DNA from 3 places in the Amycolatopsis sp. NPDC004079 genome. Region 1 is predicted to be linked to each of the others. Evidence: riboswitches for the same ligand, from Rfam matches in the RefSeq annotation. Region 1 holds a riboswitch; each other region holds the start of a gene.

Region 1 (3,710 bases):
CGGCTGCCGGGCCTTTTCCGTGTCCTGAGGTCGGTCTGGGCCCGGTGATCGCGCCCCTCAGACGGCGGGGTGTGCCCCATCGCGAGAGCGCGGCAGCCGATAAGGGCTGCCGGTCGCCTGAGCGTCAGCGATCTCCCTTGGCCGCGACCACCTCGAGGACCGCGCGCTGCAGGGCGTAGTTCGCATCGGCCGCCGCGCCCTTGACCTCGGCGTTCAGCCGCGCCACGACGCGCATCGCGGTCGCGAGGCCGTCCTGGCCCCAGCCGCGGGACTGGCCTTGGGCCTTGCGGATCTTCCACGGCGGCATGCCCAGTTCGCCCGCCATCTGGTTCGGGTTGCCGCGGCCAGCGGCGGACACGCGAGCGATCGTGCGGACCGCGTCGGCGAGAGCGTCGGCCACCAGGACGTGCGGAACGCCCAGCTGCATCGCCCACTGCAGCGACTCCATCGCGGCCGCCCGGTCCCCCGCGACGGCCTTCTCCGCGACCGCGAAGCCGGTCACGTCGGCGCGTCCCGTGTGGTAGCGGCGGACCGCCTGCTCGTCGATGACTCCTCCGGTGTCGGCGACCAGTTGCGTCGCCGCCGAGGACAGTTCGCGCAGGTCCGAGCCGACCGAGTCGAGCAGCGCCATCAGGCCCGCGCCGTCGATCTTGCCGCCCGCGCGGCGCACCTCGTTGCGGACGAACGCCTCGCGCTCGGCCGGCTTGGTGAGCTTCGGGCATTCGGTGATCTCCGCGCCCGCTTTTTTCAACGCGCCAGGCAGCGCCTTCGCGGCCTTGCTCCGCCCGCCGCCGCTGTGCACGACCACGAGGACGATGCCGTCGGCCGGCGCCTTCACGTAGGCCAGGACCGCGTCGGACAGCTCCTGCGAGATGTCCTGCGCCGACTCCAGCACGATCACGCGCCCCTCGGCGAACAAGGACGGGCTGACCAGCTCAGCCAGCACGGGCGGTGTGAGATCGGACACTCGCGTCCGCGTGAGGTCCGCCGTGGGGTCCGCGGCCTTGGCCGCGTCGAGGGAAGCTCGCACAGCCCGTTCGATGAGCAGTTCTTCCTCGCCCGTGACGAGGTGCAGCGGCGCGGGTGCGGTGGTCACCTCGCCATCTTCTCACCCGGCTGCCGGACCGTCCGCCCCGGTGATGTGAGCCGCCTCCGTGGCACGAGCTGATCGGGATGTCGTACGGTGTAGACGAGGACGCGCCCACCGGCGCTCCGACAACCGAATACCGCTCATCCAGAGGGGCAGAGGGAACGGCCCGACGAAGCCCCGGCAACCGGCGTACAGCCTGTCATCCCGCGATCGCGGGATAGCTGACGACCACGGTGCCAATTCCGGCCCGCTTCGGCGGGGCAGATGAGGAAAGGAACCTCGCGATGACTGCAGCCCTCAGCGCCACCTCCGCCAACAAGACGATCGACCTCGGTCCGGCCGTCGAACTGGTGTCGAAGGAAGAAGGGCACCGGCAGCCGCTCGCTCCGGAATTCGTCTCCGCCGAAGACTTCTCGCCGCTCGAGGTCGCCTACGACTTCGGCCGCGTCCGCCGCGAGGACATCGAAGCGGGCCCGCGCAACATCTGGCGTTACAAGAAACTCCTTCCCGTCCCCTCGACCGTCGAGGAGACTCCGAACACCGAACCCGGCTGTACCCGGCTCGTGCGCGCCGACCGGCTCGCGAAGGAGCTCGGCCTCAAGAGCGTGTGGGTCAAGGACGACACCGGCAACCCGACGCACTCGTTCAAGGACCGCGTGGTCGCCGTCGCGCTGGCCGCGGCCCGCGAGTTCGGCTTCGAGGTCCTCGCGTGTCCCTCGACCGGCAACCTGGCCAACGCGACCGCCGCCGCGGCGGCCCGCGCCGGCTGGCGGTCGGTCGTGCTGATCCCGAAGAACCTCGAGCGCGCGAAGATCCTCACCACCGCGGTCTACGACGGCGACCTGATCGCCGTCGACGGCAACTACGACGACGTCAACCGGCTCGCCACCGAGCTGGCCGGCGAGCACCCGAAGTGGGCGTTCGTGAACGTCAACGTCCGCCCGTACTACTCCGAGGGCTCGAAGACGCTCGCCTACGAGGTCGCCGAGCAGCTCGGCTGGCGGATCCCCGAGCAGATCGTCGTGCCGATCGCCTCCGGTTCCCAGCTCACCAAGGTGGACAAGGGTTTCCGCGAGCTGGGCCAGCTCGGTCTCGTGGACGCCAGCCCGTACAAGGTGTTCGGCGCACAGGCCACCGGCTGCTCGCCGGTCTCCACCGCGTACCGCAACGGCCACGACGTGGTCCAGCCGGTGAAGCCGGACACCATCGCCCGCTCGCTGGCGATCGGCAACCCGGCCGACGGCCCGTACGTGCTCGACGTGGTCAACCGCACCGGCGGCGCGATCGAGGACGTCACCGACGAAGAGGTCGTGGAAGGCATCCGGCTGCTCGCGCGCACCGAAGGCATCTTCACCGAGACCGCGGGCGGCGTCACCGTGGCGACCGCGAAGAAGCTCGTCGAAACCGGCAAGCTCGACCCGGACGCCGAAACCGTCCTCCTCATCACCGGTGACGGCCTCAAGACCCTCGACGCGGTCGAGAACCACATCGGCCCGAAGGCCACCGTGCCGCCGTCCGCCGCGGCCGTCGCCAAGGCGCTCGGCTACTGACGCACCAGCCCGGGGTCCGCCGCACTACCGCGGCGGACCCCGCGGCTCACCCCGGCGCGCGACCGCCGGCCCGCTTCCCGCGGGCAGAACAGCGGTGTCGCCGTCGACGTCGGTCCGGGTGACCAGTGCTCCCATCGTCCCGAGAACGTCCACTGTGGACTTGCTCGGATGTCCGTATCCGTTGCCCGCGCCGACACTGATCAGCGCCGTGCGCGGCCGCACCGCCGCGAGGAACTGCGGCAGCGAATACCTCGAGCCGTGGTGTGGCACCTTCAATACGTCGGCCCGCAGGTCGACGCCCTCGGCGAGCAGATCCGCTTGCGCGGCCAGTTCCACGTCCCCGGTCAGCAAAACCCGGCCAGCCGAGGTGTCCGCGCGCAGGACCACCGAACTGTTGTTGATCATCGTGCCGTCCTGCAGCGCCGGTGACCGAGTAGTGGCGTAGCGCGGACCTAGTACGTCCAGCGACAATCCCGGCCACTCCAGCCGTTGTCCCTCGCTCAACTGCATTAGCGGCACGCCACGACGCCGCGCTTCGCCGGAAACCGACTGCCACGCCCACGCCGGGGCACGTCCGGGCCCTACCGCGATCGCGCCGACTGCCCGTCCGTCGAATACCGAAGCGAGACCGCCGATGTGGTCCGCGTGCAGGTGGCTCAGCACGAGCAGCGGCACCCGTTCGACGCCCAGCCTCCGCAGGCATTCGTCGACCGGCCCCGGCTCCGGCCCGGTGTCGACGACCACGGCACGGCCCGGCTCGGCCGTCGCCAGAACTACCGCATCTCCTTGTCCGACATCGCATTCCACCATCGCCCAGCCGTCCGGCGGCCAGCCAGGAGCCAGCACTTTGGCTGGCACGACCGTCAGCAGCACGACGACCAGCCCGATCGCCACCAGCAGCCGGAGCCGGCGAAACCTTGCCGCCACCACGACCACGACGAGCAGGGCCGCCGCGCACAATCCGCCCCACCAGCCCCCAGGCCAGGACAGCGCTGCACCGGGTGCCCTCGCGCCGTGCCGAGCAACGGTGATCAGCCACCGGGCCTCCGGGTCCGCCAGATGGATCAGCA
Region 2 (3,710 bases), on a different contig from region 1:
CCGGGCAGCCCCCAAACGCCGGCATAAAAGCGATCCCGCCCGCGGCGGCGAAGCCGACGCCAAAAACACAGCTGTCTGGCTGACCTACCAACCCAAACACCACGGGCCCAAACACCACGGGCCGCCCCACTTCGGAGCGGCCCGCGAACGCCTTACGTTAAAACAAACCCTCAAGCAGCAACCACACTCTGCGGCCCACGAGCCACCTGACTCACATGCGCACCCCGATCAGAGATCCACGACAGCGCAGCCTCAGCCCGCTCCCCGCGCACCCCCAACCGGAACCGAGCGATCGGCGTGTCCCCAATACGAGTGAGGCCACCCCCAATAGTGGCGAGTTCGACATCGAAGCGGCTGGCCGCCTCAGGCAGCAGCGCCCCCACCGACGCAAACCCGATCAGCACGATGTCGACCGCGCGGTCGTACTTCGCGGACTGGGCGCGCGAGGTCTCGATCGACGGCAGCACCGCCTGTGCGGTCCAGCTGTCCGGCGTCGAGATCAGGTCGAGCACCGTGCCGCGCTCGACGATCGCGCCGTTGTCGAGCACCGCGACGTCGTCGCAGACCCGGCGGACGACGTCGGCGTCCGGGGTGGTGACGACGACCGTCACGCCCAGTTCGGCGCGCGCCCGGTCGAGCACGGCGAGCACCGCGCCGGCGTCTTCCGCCGAAATCCCGGCGGTCGGGTCGTCGGCGAGCAGCACGGCCGGTCCGGCGGCGAGCGCCTTGGCGACCGCGACCCGGCGGAGCTGGCCGTCGGTGAGTTCTTCCGGCTTCTGCGCGGCGCGCGGGGTGAGGCCGACCAGGTCGAGCAGCGAGCCGACCCGGCTGCGCCGCTGCGGGCCGTCGACGCCGAGTTGCTCGAGCGGGCTGGCGATGTTGCCCGCGATGGTGCGCTCGGCGAGCAGCTCCGGTTTGGTGCCGACGACCCCGAGCTGGCGGCGGATCTCCCGCAGCCGCTTGCCGTCGAGGGTCGCGGTGTTGAGGCCGTCGAGCCGCACGACGCCGCGGTCGGGGCGCTCCTGCAGCGCGATGCAGCGGGCGAGGGTCGACTTGCCGGAGCCGGACGGACCCACGATTCCGAACAGCGAGCCGGCTTGCACGTCAACGCTCACGTCGCGCAGTGCGGCGACACGATTTCCGTGGAAGGGAAAGGACTTGGACACGTTTTCGACAGTGATCACGAAAGGGCTCCAGGCAAACGAGGCGCGGCGCCGGATCCGGGCGCGCCAGGCGTCATCGAATTACCGTCCACAGTGGACGGCGCAAGAAACTGCGGAAAAGACGATCAGGCGATGACCATGGAGCGTTGACACGCACATACCGAGCGGCGACCTTCGTCGACTACACGCCGGCGGGTCAGCAGGAGCGGGCGGGTGACCCTCTTCATCGAAAACAGCCTCCATCGGTCCTGGCGGTAGCACCTGCCCTGCGGAGGGTGGTTGCTGCGACTTCGGCGAGCCAGGTCTCTCAGTCGCTCGGGATGGACGCTTTCGAGTAAAGCCGATCCCATTGGCTGAACGCAAGCGCGTTGGTGCAGATCACACGTCTGGTGGTGCCCGCATGCCGGAACACCTCGTCCAGAACCCGGAAACCCGGAACCTCGGTTCCCGAACATTGCCTCGACCTGCGGAACCCTCGCGCCGGCCCGCCGCGGCGAACTAGTTCGTTCCACTGTGGACGATCAAGAAGCTTTGTGGAACAAGAGTTTTCCCGTTGTCAAGTGACGGGCGCGCGCGGGCCTCGGCACCCGGGTCGCCGGGTCCGCGATCGGGTCGAGATAGGTCAGCGAAGCGAAGCACCTCGACCTGGCGCGACTGAACAATCCGGACCAGGGAGCAAAGAGACTCCCCCGAATGCCACGACCTTGACGAGCCGCCCGTCACAGGTCACCGGCCATTTCAGCCGCGCTCGCGCGATGACCGAGAGTAGCCGCTGGGCTCGGGATCACCCACGATCAGCGACGACGCAAGATCACCAAGCCACGCACCGAAATCAACGCCCCGAATCCGGAATACCCGCCGCGCCGCCGCAGTTGGACGTCACAAGCGAGCGCCGCGAGAGGGGGTCAGTTCCCGACTGCCGCGATCCGCGCGAACGCGTGCACGTCAAGCTGCTCCCCGCGCGTCTTCGGGTCGATCCCCGCTTCGGCGAGCAACTCGCCAGCCCGCTCCGCGGAACCGGCCCATCCCGCCAGCGCGGCCCGCAAAGTCTTGCGCCGCTGCGAAAACGCCGCGTCGACCACCGCGAACAACCGCGCGCGATCCACCCCGGACACCGGGTCGGTCCGGGTGAACGAAACCAGTGCGGAATCGACGTTCGGCACCGGCCAGAACACCGCGCGCGGCACTGCGGCGACCTTGCGCGCCGGTCCGTACCAAGCGAGCTTCACGCTCGGCACGCCGTAAGTCCGGCTGCCCGGCCCGGCCGCCATCCGATCCGCGACCTCGGTCTGGACCATCACGAGCCCGCTGCGCAGCGACGGCAGCTCGGCCAGGAGGTGCAGCACCACCGGCACCGCGACGTTGTACGGCAGGTTCGCCACGATCGACACCGGCTCAGCCGGGAGATCAGCGGCCCGCACGCGCAGCGCGTCGGCGCCGACCACGGTCAGCCGCTCCGCTGCCTCCGGGGCGCGCTCAGCGATTGTCTGCGGCAGACGGGCGGCCAGCACCGGATCGATCTCCACGGCGACGACCTGAGCGCCAGCGGCGAGCAGGCCCAGCGTCAGCGACCCGAGGCCGGGCCCGACCTCCAGCACGACCTCCCCCGGCCGCACGCCGCCGAGTTCGACGATGCGGCGGACCGTGTTGGGGTCGTGCACGAAGTTCTGCCCGAGCTTCTTCGTGGGCCGGACGTCGAGTTCGTCGGCCAGCCCGCGGATTTCGGCAGGCCCCAGCAGTTCCACCACCGGACGAGCCTACCCAGCGCGGTCGCGGCGACGACAACGCGGCGTATGAAAACAGGCGGCCGTGAGCGCGAAGCTCACGGCCGCCTGCCGGAAAAACAGAGGGTGCTCAGGCCTTGTAGCCGCAGCCCCAGGCGCTGTAGCCGCCGCGCGCGTCGCGCACCTTCTCGGCGGTCGCGATCTGCTGCTCGCGGGTGGCCTTGTCGGCCGTCGGCGCGTACTGCGTGCCGCCGTAAGCCGCCCAGGTCTGCTTGTCGAACTGGAGGCCGCCGTAGTAGCCGTTGCCGGTGTTGATCGACCAGTTGCCGCCCGACTCGCACTGCGCGATGCGGTCCCACGCGCCGGTGTCGCCGATGGCCGGGGCCGGCGGCTTCTTGGTGCCGACCTTGATGATCTTGGCCTTGGCCTCGACCAGGGTCTTCTCCGAGATCTGCTCGCGCGAGACCTCTTCGCCGTTCTTCTTCGTGACCTTGTAGGTCACCAGCTTCTTGCCCGGCGTGCCCGGGTCCTCGACGCTCTGCTGGCCCTGCAGCTGCGTCGGGTCGTCGACCTTCTGCACGTCCGGGTCGATGGCCTCTTCCTGGTTGACCATCGACACGCCCATGCGGCTGACGTGGACTTCGGCGCCGTTCTTGAGGCTGACGTCGAGGCCGCCGTCGACCGCGTCGTCCGGGCCGAGGTTCAGCTTCAGGGCGGAGACGAACTCCTTGGTGGTCACCGCGTTGGTGCTCACCTGGCGGGGCGCGTTGGTGCCGTCGAAGAGCGTGATGTGCTTGAGGGTCTTGACCTGGACGGTCGAGCC
Region 3 (3,710 bases), on a different contig from region 1:
CGCGACCATGTGCCTCGCGCTGCTCGACGGCCGCGCCTGGACGGTCGGCGAACTGGCCGCCGCGGCGCGGATCGCGGTCTCGACGGCCAGCGAGCACGTGACGCGGTTGGCCGAGGCCGGGTTCGTGGCCCGGGTGAAGCAGGGACGACACGCGTACGTGCGGCTCGCAAATCCGCGGGTTGCGGAGTTGATCGAGCATTTGGCGCAGCATGCCGAACTGAAACAGCCGTCCGGGCTGCGGACTTCGTTGCGAGTACAGCGATTGGCGTTCGCGCGCAGTTGTTACGACCATCTGGCCGGGACGCTCGGGGTCGCTTTGCGGGACGGGATGGTCGATCGGGGCCTGATCGACGTGTCGGACGGGCTCGCGCTCACCGACACCGGACGCGAGGTGCTGGCCGATCTCGGCGTGCCGGTCCCGGATCGGCCGCGGCGGCCGTTGCTGCGCGACTGTCTGGATTGGACAGAGCGGCGGGAGCACCTCGCCGGCGTGGTTCCGGCGGCGGTGCTGGAGCGGGCGGTCGAGGCGGGATGGCTGACGCGGGACCAGCAGCGCGCGGTCCGGGTCTTGCCCGGCGCGAGGGGTCCGTTCGCCGCGCTCGGTGTCGATCTCGCGACGGTGAGTGCCGCCCAGGCGTCGTAACACACGTTGGTGGTCCCCCGCATCGGTGGTGCGGGCTCGGGAACCGGACACTGCCTCACTATTCTGGACGCCTGCGGGCGACGGGAGGGAGGCGGGCGAGTGGACGAGCTTCCCATGGTGCTGGGCGTCGGCGCGCTGGTTCTGGTCGTCTCGGTCATCGCGGTGCGGGTGTCCATCCGGCTCGGATTCCCGTCGCTGCTGCTGTATCTCGGGATCGGCGTCGTCCTCGGCGAGGCCGGGTTCGGCATCCGCTTCGACAATCCGGCGCTCACCCAGTCGCTCGGGCTCGCCGCGCTCGTCCTGATCCTCACCGAAGGCGGGCTCACCACGCGCTGGTCCGCGGTGAAACCCTCGCTGGGGCCCGGAATCCTGCTGTCCACAGTGGCCGTGGTGATCAGCATCGCGGTCACCGGCGCGGCTCTGCACTGGCTGCTCGGCCTCGACTGGCGGCTCGCCCTGCTGTGGGGCGCGGTCCTCGCGTCCACCGACGCCGCGGCGGTGTTCTCCGTGCTGCGCACCGCCGGGGTCGGCAAGCGGCTCGTCGGCGCGCTGGAGCTGGAATCCGGCATCAACGACGCGCCCGCCTACATCGCGGTCGTCGTGCTCGCGTCCGGCGAGGCGGTCGACTGGTCGCTGCCGCTGCTGGTGGTCTACGAACTGCTCACCGGCCTGGTGCTCGGCCTCGCGTTCGGCTGGCTGGGCGCGCAGGCGCTGCGCCGGGCCGCGCTCCCGGCGACCGGTCTGTACCCGCTCGCCACGGTGGCGGTGTGCGTGCTCGCGTACTCCTCGGGACAGCTGGCGCACGCGTCCGGCCTGCTGGCCACCTACGTCGCCGGTCTGGTGCTCGGGAATTCGAAGCTGCCGCACCGGTCGGACACCCTGTCGTTCGCCGAAGGGCTCGGCTGGCTCGCGCAGATCGGCTTGTTCGTGCTGCTCGGCCTGTTCGCGTCGCCGACCCGGCTGCTCGAAGCGCTCATCCCGGGTTTGGTGGCGGGTGCCGTGGTGCTGCTGCTCGCCCGGCCGCTGTCGGTGGTTCTGTCGCTGCTGCCGTTCCGGTTGCCCTGGCGAGACCAGGCGTTCCTGTCCTGGGCGGGCCTGCGCGGCGCGGTGCCGATCGTGCTCGCGATGATCCCGTTGTCCGAAGGAGTGCCCGGCGCGCAACGCCTCGTGGACGCGGTTTTCGTGCTCGTCATCGTGCTCACCGTGCTGCAGGGCGCGACGCTCAGTCCGCTCGCGCGGATCCTCGGGCTGGCGAAGGCGACTCAGGCGCACGAGATCGAGGTCGATTCCGCGCCGCTCGACGAACTCGGCGCGGAACTGCTGCAGGTGCGCATCCAGAAGGGGTCGAAGCTGCACGGCGTGTACCTGTCGGAGCTCCGGTTGCCTGCCGGTGCGACGGTCAGTCTCGTGGTGCGCGGGGGAACAGGCTTCACGCCGCAGAAAACCAGCCGGTTGCAGGTCGAGGACCAGCTTTTGGTGGTCACGACCGCCGCCGACCGCGACGCGACCGAACGGCGGATCCGGGCGGTTGACCGAGCTGGTCGCCTGGCCCGCTGGCACGGCGAATCCGGAGCCTGACTTCTCTGTCCTTTGTGGACGTTCCTTGTGACTGCCGTCTCAGATCACGAGACGGGTCTGGTTTCTTTCGCTGGTTTTCCGCTATCGTCGGTTTCAGGTCATGAGTGCCAGCGCGAAGCCCCGGCTTGCTGGCCGGCAACCCTCCTACCGCGGTGGGGTGCCCCGGGTGAGGACCAGGCCGGTCGCGCAGCGCGACGGGCAAGCGCGGGCCCCTCGCCGGGGGTCCCCCGGAACGCCGAGGAGGCGCCGTCATGACTCTCGCACTCGACCGGTCCACGGAAACTGTTGTTCCCGCCGTTCCCGCTGTGGCCGGTGCGTCGCTGCGGGTGCCGTTGGTGACGGGCGGCGACATCGGTTACGCCAATCTTGATCACGCGGCCAGTGCGCCGTGTCTGGACGCGGTGCGTTCGGCGGTGGACGAGTTTCTTCCCTGGTATGCCAGCGTGCATCGCGGTGCTGGGTTTGCTTCGCAGGTTTCCACTCGGTTGTACGAGCGGACTCGGGGTGTGCTGCGTCGGTTTGTGGACGCTCGTAGCGGGGACTCGGTGATCTTCACTCGCAACACGACTGATGCGTTCAATCTGCTGGCGAAAGCGTTGCCGCGTAAGACTTCTGTTGTTGTTTTCGACAGTGAGCACCATGCCGCGTTGCTGCCGTGGCGGGGGCCGAATGTCCGGCGGGTGCAGTTGCCGCGGACTCGGCTTGCCGCGGTGTCCGTTGTGGACGAAGCGCTTGCGGAATGTCCGCAGGGGCCTCGGTTGGTGGTTGTCGCTGGGGCGTCGAATGTGACTGGCGAACTGCTGCCGGTGGCCGAGATCGCTGCGGTGGCTCGGAAGCATGGGGCTCGGGTGGCGTTGGACGCTGCTCAGCTTGCGCCGCATCGGCGGATTTCGTTGCGGGAGTTGGATGTCGACTACGTCGCGTTGTCCGGGCACAAGCTGTACGCGCCGTTTGGGGCTGGGGCGTTGGTCGGACGCAGCGACTGGTTGCGGGCTGCTGAGCCTTATCTTGCCGGTGGTGGGGCGACCAAGCTGGTGACTGAGGAAGCCGTCGTGTGGAACAGCGGTGAGGAGCGGCACGAGGCTGGGTCGCCCAATACCGTTGGGGTGTATGCGTTGGGCGTGGCTTGCGAGCAGTTGGCGGCCCAGTGGGATGCCGTCGGGGCGCATGAGGCTGCGTTGCTGGAGCGGTTGCGGAAGGGGCTGGCCGGGCTGCCTGGGTGTGCTGAGTTGCGGTTCTTTGACGCGCCGGTGGATCGGGTTGGCACGGTGAGTTTTGTCGTCGACGGGTTTGAGCCTGGGTGGCTGGCGGCGGTGTTGTCGGCTGAGTACGGGATTGGGGTGCGGGACGGGGCGTTCTGTGCTCATGTGGCTGCTCGGCGGTTGATTCGCGAGGCTGGCGGGGAGGGGCAGCAGGCTGTTCGGGTGAGTCTCGGGTTGGGGAGTACCGAGGAGCACGTGGATCGGTTGGTGCTGGCGTTGCGGCAGAT

What was found. Region 1 has a riboswitch for S-adenosylmethionine ahead of thrC (threonine synthase). Riboswitches for the same ligand answer to the same signal wherever they lie in the genome.
Region 2: it holds a riboswitch for S-adenosylmethionine, as region 1 does, so the genes downstream of both, ABZX37_RS46535 (ATP-binding cassette domain-containing protein) here and thrC (threonine synthase) in region 1, are expected to answer to the same signal.
Region 3: it holds a riboswitch for S-adenosylmethionine, as region 1 does, so the genes downstream of both, ABZX37_RS45195 (aminotransferase class V-fold PLP-dependent enzyme) here and thrC (threonine synthase) in region 1, are expected to answer to the same signal.

The regions. Positions count from the first base shown of each region.
Region 1 covers NZ_JBEXMH010000005.1:48,735-52,444, reverse strand. The annotation lists gene holA (DNA polymerase III subunit delta) at 125-1,096, opposite strand; SAM riboswitch class I at 1,228-1,361, shown strand; gene thrC (threonine synthase) at 1,375-2,640, shown strand; gene ABZX37_RS06985 (ComEC/Rec2 family competence protein) at 2,665-3,710, opposite strand, start outside.
Region 2 covers NZ_JBEXMH010000106.1:22-3,731, forward strand. The annotation lists gene ABZX37_RS46535 (ATP-binding cassette domain-containing protein) at 171-1,184, opposite strand; SAM riboswitch class I at 1,400-1,490, opposite strand; gene rsmA (16S rRNA (adenine(1518)-N(6)/adenine(1519)-N(6))-dimethyltransferase RsmA) at 2,069-2,911, opposite strand; gene ABZX37_RS46545 (transglycosylase family protein) at 3,018-3,710, opposite strand, start outside.
Region 3 covers NZ_JBEXMH010000094.1:256-3,965, reverse strand. The annotation lists gene ABZX37_RS45205 (helix-turn-helix domain-containing protein) at 1-643, shown strand, start outside; gene ABZX37_RS45200 (potassium/proton antiporter) at 743-2,221, shown strand; SAM riboswitch class IV at 2,318-2,432, shown strand; gene ABZX37_RS45195 (aminotransferase class V-fold PLP-dependent enzyme) at 2,473-3,710, shown strand, end outside.